3 regions of the Arthrobacter sp. LAPM80 genome follow, and region 3 is predicted to be linked to each of the others. Evidence: riboswitches for the same ligand, from Rfam matches in the RefSeq annotation. Region 3 holds a riboswitch; each other region holds the start of a gene.

Region 1 (4,360 bases), on a different contig from region 3:
GCCCGTTGCATCGGCGACTTGTTCAATGGTCAGGCGCTGGTCCTGGCGTGCGGCGCGGATCCGCGAACCAATGGCAACCGGGTCGGAACTGGGTTCCAGGGGCAAAGCTTTCATGGCGGCTCCTCACATCAGGGCTGCCCTGATACAAGCGGCACTTTGACTGTAACTGTCATCACAGTTTAGCCTAATAGACAACAAATGTTGCTTTAGAGGCAATACTTCCGGGGGATCCCATCTATTTCACGCACTGGAGCATCACATGGACTTAAATATTGCCATAGTCGCCTTCTATCTGGTCGCCATGCTGGCCTTTGGCTGGTGGGGCAAGTCGCGGACCAAGAGCAACAGTGACTTCCTCGTTGCCGGCCGCCGCCTTGGCCCTTTCCTGTACACAGGCACCATGGCCGCCGTCGTCCTCGGTGGCGCGTCAACAGTTGGCGGCGTGGGGCTCGGCTACAAGTTCGGCATCTCGGGCATGTGGCTGGTGGTCGCCATCGGCGTCGGCGTGCTGCTGCTGAGCGTGCTGTTCGCACCCACCCTGCAAAAACTGAAGATTTACACCGTCTCACAAATGCTGAGCCTGCGCTACGGCCAGGAAACAACGAAGGTTTCAGGCATCGTCATGCTGGCCTACACCATCATGATTTCGGCAACCTCAACCGGCGCCTACGCCACCATCTTCGTGGTGCTCTTCGGCTGGGACCGCTGGCTGGCGATCGCCGTCGGTGGCGCCATCGTGCTGGTCTACTCCACCATTGGCGGCATGTGGTCCATCACCCTGGCCGACCAGGTGCAGTTCGTCATCAAGACAGTCGGCGTCTTCCTCCTCATGCTCCCCTTCGCCTGGAATGCAGCCGGCGGGATTGACGGCATCAAGGAACGCGTTGATGCAAGCTTCTTCCAGTGGGACGGCATCGGCACCCAGACCATCATCACGTACTTCGTTGTCTACACGCTGGGCCTGCTCATCGGCCAGGACATCTGGCAGCGAGTCTTCACCGCCCGCACCCCCGAAGTTGCCCGCTGGGGCGGCGCCACGGCCGGCATGTACTGCATCCTGTACGGTGTTGCCGGCGCCCTGATCGGCCTGGCAGCCCGTGTGGCCCTCCCCGACATTGATGTCGCCACCCTGGGCAAGGACGTTGTATATGCCGAAGTTGCCACCCACTTGCTGCCGATGGGCATCGGCGGCATCGTTCTGGCCGCCGCCGTCGCTGCCATGATGTCCACGGCCTCAGGCTCCCTGATCGCCGCCGCAACGGTGGCACGCAAGGACGTCGTCCCGTTCGTGGCCAGCTGGTTCGGCAAGAAGATCGACAGCTCTGACACCTCCAACCCCGAGCACGACGTGAACGCCAACCGCCTGTATGTGCTGGTCCTTGGCATCGTGGTGGTGCTGATCTCCATCGTGGTCAATGACGTGGTGTTTGCCCTGACCATCGCGTACGACATCCTTGTCGGCGGCCTGCTCGTCGCCATCATCGGTGGCCTGGTATGGAAGCGCGGAACCGGCCTGGGCGCCGCCTGGTCCATCGCTGTCGGCTGCGTCCTGACCATCGTCCTGCTTGTCCTGTACGCCACAGGGGCGATCCCCAGTGCCGATGGCATCTACGCCAACGAGCCCATCTACTTCGGCCTCATCGCCGCGCTTGTGGTCTACGTCGTGGTTTCCCTGCGGACCCCGGCAACCCCGGCCCACATCCGCAAGGCCTGGGACGACCGCCTGGCAGCAGCATCCACCGACTCCAATGCAGACGACATTGAAACGGTTGCCTCCAAGTAGCCTCCCGCTTTGCAACCAGCCCGCAAAAAACGGCGAGCAATCACCCAGAGATCGTGATTGCTCGTCGTTTTTTGCGGGCTGGTTACTTAAAGTACGACGGCGGCTGGCTACGTCATATATGACGCCGCCAGCCGCTGCCGCATGCGACGGGAGTAGTGTTGTTCCAACTTCAAGAGATGCGATGCCAAGCTCCGACTGGTCGCACGCCAACCCCAGGCTTCATGGGTGGTTCAGATGACGAAGCGGCCCGCTGCCGTCCGGCGCAGGCAAGAGCACACAAAGGTCCTGACCATGACTGTTACAAATGTGGCACCCGCAAAATCCCTTCAGGCCGGCGCTCTGGCACGTCCATCCGGCATCCCCGTACTTCCTGCCGTGGACTTGAATCTTGGCACCGTTACGTTTGTCACGCCCGCAGGACACCATGCCTATTGGTCTGCGGAGGCAGAACAACTGGTGCAGGCGCTGACCCAGGCGGTGCGCCCGGCCAGGTGGATTCCTGGCATCGGCACCTTGGTTGTCACGGTGGCGCAGACAGGAGTGCGGGCCGGGCGTGGCGTCGGCTTCAGGCTGGCGAAACAGTAGGGCTGTCCCGACGCGGCGGCATGCTTGTCCCCTGTCATTCGATGACGGCGATCACGGCCCCCTGGGCAACTTCGTCCCCCTCGGCGACCCGCAGGCGGACCGTTCCGGCCGCCGGGGAGTAAATTTCGGCGTCGACCTTGTCAATGGACACCTCGGCGAGGAGATGCTTTTCCTGCACCGGATCGCCGTCGGCTACGTACCAGGTGGACAGCACGCCAGGCTCGGAGGCGTCTCCCGTCATCATCGGGAACAGGATCTCGGGCATTCGACAACCGCCTTCAGGACAGCGGCGCCGATACGGACGGCCGTTGGCTACACAGCCTATGCCAGTTCCTCGGCGCAGGGAATGGATCGGTCGGGCGCAGGCCCCGGCCAGAATTGCGGCGGACCGAAACCGCTTCCCTAGGCCCACCGGCCACTATTACGGCCAATAAGGCGCTACAGTGATGGCTGACTTTGAGGAGCATCACCGTGCCTGAACGCATACCAACAGCCGCTGAAATCAAGCGCTGGCGCCAATACCTGGCCGACGAACGCGCTGAAGCTTCCGTATACCGTGACCTTGCCATGCGCCGTGACGGTGAGGAGCAGACCATCCTGCTCTCCCTGGCGGCAGCCGAGGGCCGCCACGAGCAGCACTGGCTCGGGCTTTTGGGCGAACACGCGAAAAAGCCCGTCCACCCATCCCTGCACAACCGCCTGCTTGGCCTGCTGGCCCGGCGCTTTGGTTCGGTCTTCGTGCTGGCACTGGCCCAACGCGCGGAGTCCCGCTCCCCCTACGCCACTGACGCCGACGCCACCGACACCATGGCTGCCGACGAGGCAATCCACGAGGAGGTTGTCCGCGGTCTGGCAACCCGTGGACGCATCCGCCTTTCTGGATCCTTCCGTGCCGCGGTTTTCGGCGCAAACGACGGCCTTGTCAGCAACCTCTCACTTGTTGTTGGCATGGGGGCGACCGGGGTGTCCAGCCAAGTGGTCCTGTTCAGCGGCGTGTTCGGTCTGCTGGCGGGTGCACTGTCCATGGGCGCCGGGGAATATGTCTCCGTCAGGTCCCAGCGTGAGCTGATCGACGCTTCCCAGCCGACCCAGGTTACGCTGACAGCGGCCCCCTCCCTGGATCTTGAGAACAACGAACTCGTACTCGTTTATCTGGCGCGCGGCATGTCCCGTGAAACTGCGGAACACCGTGCGGCCGAGCGCCTGGGCCAGTACAGCTGCGACTGCGACCCCAGCACGTCGCTGCAGCCGGACAAGTTCGAGGAAGTCGACGAGCACGAGACCCTCGGCACCGCGTGGGGGGCCGCGACGTCGAGCTTTTGCTTCTTCGCCTCGGGTGCCATCATCCCCATCATTCCGTTCCTCTTTGGCCTGACAGGGATGGGTGCGCTCCTGCTCTCCTGCGTGCTTGTCGGCATCACACTCATGGGAACTGGCGCCGTGGTGGGCCTGCTTTCGGGCGCTTCCCCGTTGTGGCGCGGCCTGCGCCAGCTGGGCATCGGCATGGGAGCCGCCGCCGCGACGTACCTTCTCGGCCTGGCGTCTGGCGGCCTGATCGGGTCATAATCCCGCAGTTCCCGGTGAGGATGGGAGTGCCCGGCGCCCGCAGGCGGCTAACCGGCGACGACGGCGCAAGCCTCCTGCACTGAATCCACAATGTGCACGTGGGCCGCCATGGCACGGCCCGCGGCCAATGTTGTCAACAGCTGCGTCACGGGCACCTCTTCCTCCCAATAGCGCCGACCCACCAGCACCATGGGGGCGACTGCGCCCTCTGCGGCGTAGTAGTTCTCACACGCGTCCTGGAAGATCTCCTGAACCGTCCCCGCGGCGCCGGGCAGGAACACAATGCCACCCCGGGACCTGTCAAGCAGGACCGCCTCGCGCAGGGCGTTGGTGAAGTACTTGGCAATTTTCGTGGCAAAGACGTTGGGCGGTTCGTGACCGTAGAACCAGGTGGGAATGCCAAGGGTCGGCGCCCCCTGCGGGTAT
Region 2 (4,360 bases), on a different contig from region 3:
TCTCCTGCTTGACCGCGGCTACGACAGCGACCTTGCCGCGCGCGCCCCGTGGCTGCTCATGGGTGCCAAGACCCTTTCCTATGCGGTGAACATGGCCGCCCTGCGCCACGCCCACAAGCTGGGCGCCGATGACGTTATCTTCACCAGTGGCGACTCGCTCGTGTTGGAGGGGCCCACGTCGTCCGTTCTGTTGGCACACATATCCGACGACTCGGGCGTCCCCGTCAAGCGGCTCATCACCCCCCACCTTGACACCGGGATCCTGCCCGGCACAACGCAGGGCGCACTTTTTGCCGCGGCGAAGGCTGCAGGATGGGAGCTTGGCTACGGCCCCGTGACCCCCGCGGACCTGCTCGACGCCGACGCCGTGTGGCTCATTTCAAGCATGCGTCTGCTGGCACCAGTGAACACCATCGACGGTGCGGAAATCGGCACCAGGGACATCCGGGAACGGCTCAGCGCAGAACTCTCGGCGCTGCTGGCACAGACCCTCTGAACTACGCCACGGGCAATTTCCTGCGCAGCTGGTTGCCCAGTGCCATGATGAGCAGCGTCATCGCCACAAAACCCACGGCGATGAAAAGGCAGGTCAGCAGCACGCCCGCATATCCGCCGTCCGACGGGTTCAGGAACGGGTAGGCGTACCACCCTGTGGCGGCGCCGCGGGTCAGGGAATAGGCCAGGTATGCCAGCGGAAACACCACCGCGACGGCCACGCGCTTGAGCGGGATTCCGTGGCGGGGCGGCTGGATCAGCCAATCGGCCACCACCGCGACAGGCATGACGTAGTGCAGCCAGGTGTTGATCCACGGAAGCAGGGAGCCCAGATCGACGTCCCTCAGCAGCGCGCTAAAGACAATGCCAACCAGGGCCATGCACACCACCGAGATGCAGCGCAGCAAAGCCCACGCCGGCCCCAAATCTTTCCCGCGCCACGTCAGCACCGAGTCCACGACAAGGACGACGGCGGCGAAGATGTTGGAGAGGTTGGTGAAATAGCTGAAGAAGTTCAACACGCTGAAGCCGTGGCCGATGTGGATACCCAGCTGGGTTCCGACGGCAATGAGCGTCACCGCCCCGCACAGGAAACGGACGGCGGCAAAGGCGCGGCTGGAGGTCATGGAGCCTATTCTGCCAGTTCACGGCGTCACCGCCCCGCATCCCCGGCGTCACGTTGTGCCACACTCTGGAACTAGTGGGTGCCTGCGGGGGTGGATGTGCTACTTTCAAGGGGAGTAATGAGTGCCAGCACAAAGCCCTGACTTGCTGGCCGGCAACCCTCTTTCCGGCGGGGTGCCTCAGGTGAATACTCGGCAAACCCAGCTACCAACGGCTGATGTTTGCAAGCGCGAACCCTCCTGCGGTGGAGCCCTTTGTATTAAGCACCGCCACCAGCGTCCGCTTGCAAATGCCAGCCACTTGCAATGAGGAGACATCATGTCCGCGGAAGAATCCCCCCTGGCCTACCGGCTCATCACCGGCCCCGACGACCGCTCCTTTTGTGAGCGTATTTCCGAAGCCCTGGCAGACGGCTACGTCCTGCACGGCGGGCCCGCGGTGACGTTCAACGGCACCTCGGTGATCGCGGCCCAGGCAGTGGTTCTCCCGCAGGCAATTGCCACCAGCGATGCCGCAGTCGCCAATGCCGTTGATGACCTCGACGCCGAGCTGGAGTTCGATGGCGAGGGCATCGCATGAGCTACGCCGGCGACCTAGCCCCCGACACGGCCTGGGACCGGGTGGCTGCCGGGGCCGTCCTCGTTGACGTGCGCACCGACGGCGAATGGGCCCACATCGGCGTCCCCGACACCTCAACCCTGGACACCGAGCCTGTCTTCATCCAGTGGAACCTGGCCGACGGAACGAACAACCCCCAGTTCCTGACCCAGCTGCAGGCAGCCGTGCCCACCGGGAAGCCACTCGTGTTCCTGTGCCGTTCGGGAGCGCGCTCCATTGCCGCAGCCGAGGCCGCAACGGCCGCCGGCTACACGGCCTACAACATTCTCGAGGGCTTTGAGGGCGTGCCCGACAGCTACGGCGACAGGGTGGCCAACGGCTGGAAGAACCGCAACCTGCCCTGGCACTGACACGCCACTGAGCCCCAACGCACCGCCCACACAGCACCGCGGTACGCCAATCGTCCGACGATTGTGCCGCCGTCGTGCTTAAAACAAGTACGCACCACCAGCGACAGCCAAGGAAACGCAATTGAGCAACTTTAACGAGCACGCAGCCACGTGGGCCCAGGACACCCGGGCCGTGCGTGGCGGGCTTGACCGCACCAACTTTCAGGAAACCTCCGAAGCCCTTTTCCTGAACTCCGGCTTTGTGTACGAGTCCGCCGAGGCCGCCGAGCAGGCGTTCACCGGCGAGGTCGACAGGTTCGTGTACTCGCGCTACGGCAACCCGACGGTGGCAACGTTTCAGGAACGGCTGCGCCTGCTCGAGGGCAAGGAGGCGTGCTTTGCGACGGCGTCGGGCATGTCGGCCGTGTTCACGGCCCTGGGTGCGCTGTTGGCTGCCGGGGACCGCGTGGTGGCTGCTCGCTCGCTCTTTGGCTCCTGCTTCGTGATCCTGAACGAACTGCTCCCGCGCTGGGGCGTGGAGACGGTGTTCGTTGACGGACCGGATCTTCAGCAGTGGCGCGAGGCGTTGTCGGTGCCCACCACGGCGGTGTTCTTTGAGTCGCCGTCGAACCCGATGCAGGAAATCGTTGACGTGCAGGCGGTGTGCGACCTCGCCCACGCCGCCGGCGCCCAGGTGGTGGCCGACAACGTGTTCGCCACCCCGCTGCTGCAGCGCTGCGGCGACTTCGGCGCTGACATCATCGTGTACTCGGGCACCAAGCACATTGACGGGCAGGGCCGGGTTTTGGGCGGGGCGATCCTTGGCACGAAGGAATTCATTGACGGCCCCGTCAGGAACCTGATGCGCCACACCGGGCCCGCCTTGTCTTCATTCAATGCCTGGGTGCTGACCAAGGGCCTTGAAACCATGAGCCTGCGCGTCAACCATTCATGCAACAACGCGCTGGCCCTGGGTGAGTTCCTTCAGGCGCAGCCGCAGGTTGCGCGCGTGCTGTACCCGCACCTGCCATCGCACCCGCAATTCGAGCTGGCCAAAAAGCAGATGAAGGCCGGCGGCACTGTGCTGACCTTCGAGCTTGCTGCTCCTGCCGGTGGGACCAGGAAGGATGCGGCGTTTGCACTGCTGAATGCGCTGCAGGTCATCGACATCTCCAACAATCTCGGCGACGCGAAGTCCCTCATCACCCACCCGGCCACCACGACGCACCGCGCCATGGGTCCCGAGGGTCGTGCCGCGATCGGGCTGTCCGACGGTTTCCTGCGCCTGTCGGTCGGGCTGGAGGACCTCGAGGATCTCAAGTCCGATCTGGCCGGGGCCCTGGCCGCAATCTAGCCGGCCCGCCTCGTTGAGGCTGGAAGCACGACGGCGGCGGGGCCCCTTCCCTTGACGGTCACCCGCCGACGTCGTACTTTATGCGCGGAGTCGTACTTTATGCGCGGATCAGTCCTGGAAGTACTCGATCTCGGCGCCGATGGTGTTTAGGCGCTCGGCCAGGTCCTCGTAGCCGCGCTCGATCACGTAAATGTTGCGCAGTTCGGACGTGCCTTTCGCGGCCAGCATGGCCAGCAGGATGCAGGCGGCGGGGCGAAGGGCCGGAGGGCAGCCGATTTCCGCTGCACGCCAGGCGACGGGGCCCTTGATGTCGATGCGGTGCGGGTCAAGCAGGCGGACGCCGGCGCCGAGGCGGTTCAGTTCCGTCAGGTAAATGGCGCGGCCCTCGTAGACCCAGTCGTGGATGAGCGTTGTACCCTCGGCGCACGAGGCGATCACGGCGAAGAACGGCAGGTTGTCAATGTTCAGCCCCGGGAACGGCATGGCGTGGATCTTATCCGGTGCGGCCTTCAGCTCAGACGGCAAGGTGGTGATGTCCACCAGGCGGGTCTTGCCGTTGCGGGCCATGTACTCGGGGGACTTGAGGTAGCGGAAGCCCATCTGCTCGAGCACCTTGAGTTCAATTTCCATGAACTCAATGGGAACGCGTGTCACGGTGACCTCGGACTTCGTCACGATACCGGCGGTGATCAGGCTCATGGCCTCGATGGGGTCCTCGGACGGCGCGTACTCAATGTCCACATCGATGCGGGACTTGCCCTTGATGGTCAGTGTGGTGGTGCCAACGCCGTCAACACCGACGCCCAGGCCCTGAAGGTAGAAGCAGAGGTCCTGGACCATGTAGTTCGGGCTGGCATTGCGGATCACGGTGGTGCCTTCGCGGTGCGCGGCGGCCATGATGGCGTTTTCGGTCACGGTGTCACCGCGCTCGGTCAGCACA
Region 3 (4,360 bases):
GAGCAGCTGCGTGTACTTGCCCGTTCCTGCGCCGACGTCCAGGGCGTCGCGGACGGGAATTCTTGCACCCTCCAGCAACCACTGAAGGGATTCGGCAGGGTAGCCCGGACGGATCTTGTCGTAGTGGCGCCCGCCCTCAAGGAAAGCCGCGGCCATGTCCCTGCGCCGTTCCGCGTCAAAAACCGGTCCGCCTGTGCCTGCCATGGTGCTCCTGAAAAGTTGTGCCGGATGTGCCGTTCAACTTTACCCGCCCCCCAAACGCTCGGTTACATTCGGTGCTTGTTGTGGCAACGCTCGGTTGGTTGATAACCGAGCGTCTGCTGCAAACCCGCAGAAAGTAACCGAGCGTCTGGCGCAAGCAGACCGAAAGTAACCGAGCGTCTGGGTTAGGCGGCGGCGCAGGGGGCTGCGCCCGCGGTGCCCGGGGTGTTCGGCGCCCATTCGGGGTAGGACCTGTTGTCGTTGGCGGGTACCCAGCGGCCGGCGTCAACGACGTAGTCCCAGCCCAATCCGTCACGCAGCAAGGTGGTGATGCCGTCAATGAGCCGCTGCGCATCCTCGCTGCGGGATCCGACACCAAAGCTTGCCCGCAGGGATCCGGAGGGAAGGCCGAGGCGGTTCAGCAGCGGGTGGGCGCAGAACTTGCCGTCGCGCACGCCCACGCCGTGCTCGGCGGAAAGGTATGCGGCGACCAGTCCGGCGTCGTACCCGGTGACCGAGAAGTTCACGACGCCGATGCTGCCGCAGCCAGGGTGGGTGGCGGAGTCGGAGAACAGGGAGTGGACGTTGACGCCGTCGAGCGCCTCGAAGCCTGCCACGAGGTGGGCGCGCAGGAGCTGTTCGTGGTTGTGCCAGTCGTCCGCGTCAAGGCCGGCAAGGACGGTGGCTGCCTTGGCCAGGGTTGCGGCGCCGAGGACGTTGGGGGAGCCGGCCTCGTGGCGGGCGGGGCCGTCGGTCCAGGTGGTCGATTCGAGCCGGACCTCCCGCACGGCGCCGCCGCCGGCGAGGTGGGGTGTGCCGGCATCGAGCCAGTCGGGTCGGCCAACCAAGACGCCTGAACCAAACGGCGCATAGAGCTTGTGGCCCGAGAATGCCAGGTAATCGATGCCGCTGGCAGTCAGGTCAATGCGGCGGTGCGGGGCCAGCTGGGCGGCGTCGACCACGATGCGTGCCCCGTATTGGTGGGCCAGGGCGGCCAGTTCCGCCACAGGGAGCACCTCGCCCGTGACATTCGAGGCACCCGTGACGGCCAGCAGAAGGACGTTTCCGGCGCGCAGCTGCGTCTCAACGCGGGCAAGGGTCGCGGCGATCGATGAGCCGGCGACGACGGATCGGTGCGGCAGCGCCTGCCACGGCAGCAGGTTCGCGTGGTGCTCCAGGTCCAGGTACAGCACCTCGCCATGTGCGTTGGAACGGCCCTCGACGTAGCCGCGCTGCTTGAGGATGCTGTCGACGCAGCCGGCCAAGAGGTTCAGTGAGTCCGTCGTGTTGCGGGTGAAGATGACGGTGTCGTCCTCACGCGCGCGCACAAATTCAGCCACAATGCGGCGCGCATTTTCATACACGGATGTGCTGACCTGCGAGGCGAATCCGGCCCCGCGGTGCACACTGGCGTAGTAGGGGAGCACCTCGTTCAGGTGGGCGGCCACCTCTTCGACGGCCGGGGCCGACGCCGCGTAGTCGAGGTTGGCGTACCGCACGTGGCCGCCCTGGATCAGCGGGGCGGCCAGATCCTGGCCCACGACCGGCAGCAGGGGTGAGTCGGCGAGGGTGGTCTTTTCCAACAGGGCATGGCTCATGAAAAAATTCCTTCAACGGAAGGACCCCTGGCGCTGCCAAGGAGTCCGCGCTTGCCAAGACCGCTCCGGCCTGGCCAGGTCGTCACCCGGGGCACCCCGCCGCGAAAGGAGGGTTGCCGGCCAGCAAACCGGGGTTTAGCGCTGGCACTCGTGACCTATGCAAAGAAGATTAGCCCAAGATCCGCGCCTGCGCATCTATTACGTTGCGTAACGCGGCGGGCCCGGCGAACGGTGGGAAAAAAGAACGACGGCGGGAGGCCGCCGTCGTTCTTAACCCACCTGTGCTGGGGCGTGGAGCTAGCCCAGAAGGTCATCCCAAGCCGGGTTAAGGCGCTGCAGCACCTCGGTGTGGAGGATGGAATTGGTGGCAAGGGCGTTGCCGCCGAAGGGGCCGTCGGCGCCCTCGAGCGAGGTGAAACGGCCCCCCGCCTCGGTGATGATCGGAACGAGCGCGGCCATGTCGTGGAGGTTGAGTTCGGGCTCGCAGGCGATGTCGACGCTGCCCTCGGCGACCATGCAGTACGACCAGAAATCGCCGTACGCGCGGGTGCGCCAGACGTCGTCGGTGAGGGAGATGAACTCGTCGCGGTTGCCGCGCTCGGCCCAGCCCTTCAGGGACGAGTAGGACATGGAGGCGTCCTTGAGCTCGGAGACGTTGGAGACGCGGATGCGCGTGGCGGCGGCGAGCGACCTGCCCATGTAGGCGCCGGTGCCCTGCGCGGCCCACCAGCGCTTGCCCAGTGCGGGGGCGCTGACCAGCCCGACCACGGGGACGCCGTCGTCAACGAGTGCGATCAGCGTGGCCCAGACGGGGACTCCACGGACGAAGTTCTTTGTGCCGTCGATGGGATCGATGATCCAGCGGCGCGAACCCTGGCCCGTGCTGCCAAACTCCTCGCCCAGGACGGCATCGCGCGGACGTGCCCGGGCCAGCTGACTGCGGATCGACTCCTCTGCGGCCTTGTCCGCATCCGTCACCGGGGTCAGGTCCGGCTTGGTCTCGATGGCCAGGTCAAGGGCCTTGAAACGGGACATGGTGAGGGAATCCACGCTGTCGGCCAGCACGTGGGCCAGGCGGAGGTCGTCGTTGTAGGTCTGGTGTTCGATCGTCATGTAGATCACGCTATCGTGGTTTGCGCCAAACACCCGGTTAGACGCCGGTCGTGGCACCCGAACGCCTGCACAATGCAGGTGGCCCGCTCCGTTATGCGTTGAGTTCGAGGTTGGACCCGGCGCATAAACCGTTATGCGCCGAACCCGGGTGTGAGTCCGGCGCAGAAGAGGACGGGTCAGTCCGTGACGCCCAGTTCCTTTTCAGCGGCCCGGCCCTCTGTCCGATCGCTTGTGCCCAGCAGACGGCGCAGCGAGGCAAGGCGGGCAGGTCCCGACGGACCGGCGTGACCTGCTGCAACGTACGGGTCAAGCCCGCAGTTCACCGCTGCGGTGTCGTGCTTGCAGCCGCGTTCGCAGTCGTCAGTGCCTGGTTGGAGGTCGGGGAAGGCATGCAGGATCCTGTCGGGATCCACATGGGCCAGCCCAAAGGAGCGGATGCCGGGGGTGTCGATGATCCACGAGCCCGGCAGCGCATCCTGCAACTGCAGGGCGAGCGCGGAGGAGGACGTGTGGCGGCCGCGGCCCGTGACGGCATTGACTCCGCCGGTGGCCCGCTGAGAACCTGTCAGGGCATTGACCATGGTTGACTTGCCCACACCCGAATGGCCAACAAGCACACTGACCTTCCCGTCGAGGTAGCCGTGCAGCTGCTCCACCGCGCCGCCAGCGAGCAGTGCGGAGTCGCCGTCGTCGCTGCGCGCATCAATGCCCGAGGCGCCGTCGGCTGCCGTGCGGCTGATGATGACAGTCATGTCCAGATGCTCGTAGTTGGCCAGCAGCTCGGACGGGTCCTTGATGTCTGTCTTGGTGATCAGCAACAGCGGGGCGATGCCTGCGTCGTAGGCGGCAACCAGGGCGCGGTCGATGAAGCCTGTGCGTGGCTCCGGGTTGGCCGCGGCCACGACGATGACAAGCTGGTCCGCGTTGGCCACCACCACCCGCTCGATGGGATCGGTGTCGTCGGCGCTGCGGCGTAGCAGCGTGCGGCGCTCCTCGATGCGCACAAGCCTTGCCAGGGTGTCGGGCTTGCCGGTGGTGTCGCCCACGAGGGATACGAAGTCTCCGGCCACCACGGGATTGCGCCGCAGTTCCCTGGCCCGTGCTGCGATCAGGGTGCGTTCGGAGGGCTGGTTTTCATCCACGATGGCCGTGTAGCGCCCGCGGTCAACCGTGACAATCCGCCCGATGACGGCGTCCTCGTGGGCGGGCCTGTCCTTGGTGCGCGGCCGGCTGCCCTTCTTGTTGGCCCGCACGCGGACATCGGACTCGTCCCAGTTGCTGTAATCCTTTGCCATGTCCTACGCTCCGGCTTTAACCGCCGCGGTCTGTGCGACCATGGCCGCCCACAGTGCAGGGAAGCCGGGCATGGTTTTTGCCGTGGTGGCAATGTTTTCAACCTCGACGCCGGGCACCGCCAGCCCGATGATCGCGCCGGCCGTCGCCATGCG

The links. Region 3 has a riboswitch for S-adenosylmethionine ahead of AAGW05_RS00900 (aminotransferase class V-fold PLP-dependent enzyme). Riboswitches for the same ligand answer to the same signal wherever they lie in the genome.
Region 1: linked by a shared signal. The riboswitch ahead of AAGW05_RS02775 (hypothetical protein) and the one ahead of AAGW05_RS00900 (aminotransferase class V-fold PLP-dependent enzyme) in region 3 are both predicted to bind S-adenosylmethionine.
Region 2: linked by a shared signal. The riboswitch ahead of AAGW05_RS08215 (DUF1737 domain-containing protein) and the one ahead of AAGW05_RS00900 (aminotransferase class V-fold PLP-dependent enzyme) in region 3 are both predicted to bind S-adenosylmethionine.

The regions. Positions count from the first base shown of each region.
Region 1 covers NZ_JBCHVD010000002.1:82,910-87,269, reverse strand. The annotation lists gene AAGW05_RS02785 (helix-turn-helix domain-containing protein) at 1-114, opposite strand, end outside; gene AAGW05_RS02780 (sodium:solute symporter) at 260-1,783, shown strand; SAM riboswitch class IV at 1,951-2,062, shown strand; gene AAGW05_RS02775 (hypothetical protein) at 2,075-2,368, shown strand; gene AAGW05_RS02770 (biotin/lipoyl-containing protein) at 2,403-2,633, opposite strand; gene AAGW05_RS02765 (VIT1/CCC1 transporter family protein) at 2,840-3,934, shown strand; gene AAGW05_RS02760 (LOG family protein) at 3,982-4,360, opposite strand, start outside.
Region 2 covers NZ_JBCHVD010000006.1:82,593-86,952, forward strand. The annotation lists gene AAGW05_RS08205 (aminodeoxychorismate lyase) at 1-496, shown strand, start outside; gene AAGW05_RS08210 (Pr6Pr family membrane protein) at 498-1,121, opposite strand; SAM riboswitch class IV at 1,235-1,355, shown strand; gene AAGW05_RS08215 (DUF1737 domain-containing protein) at 1,438-1,698, shown strand; gene AAGW05_RS08220 (rhodanese-like domain-containing protein) at 1,695-2,087, shown strand; gene AAGW05_RS08225 (O-succinylhomoserine sulfhydrylase) at 2,209-3,420, shown strand; gene AAGW05_RS08230 (UDP-N-acetylglucosamine 1-carboxyvinyltransferase) at 3,529-4,360, opposite strand, start outside.
Region 3 covers NZ_JBCHVD010000001.1:207,696-212,055, forward strand. The annotation lists gene AAGW05_RS00895 (class I SAM-dependent methyltransferase) at 1-204, opposite strand, end outside; gene AAGW05_RS00900 (aminotransferase class V-fold PLP-dependent enzyme) at 387-1,799, opposite strand; SAM riboswitch class IV at 1,842-1,955, opposite strand; gene hisN (histidinol-phosphatase) at 2,097-2,912, opposite strand; gene rsgA (ribosome small subunit-dependent GTPase A) at 3,089-4,207, opposite strand; gene aroA (3-phosphoshikimate 1-carboxyvinyltransferase) at 4,211-4,360, opposite strand, start outside.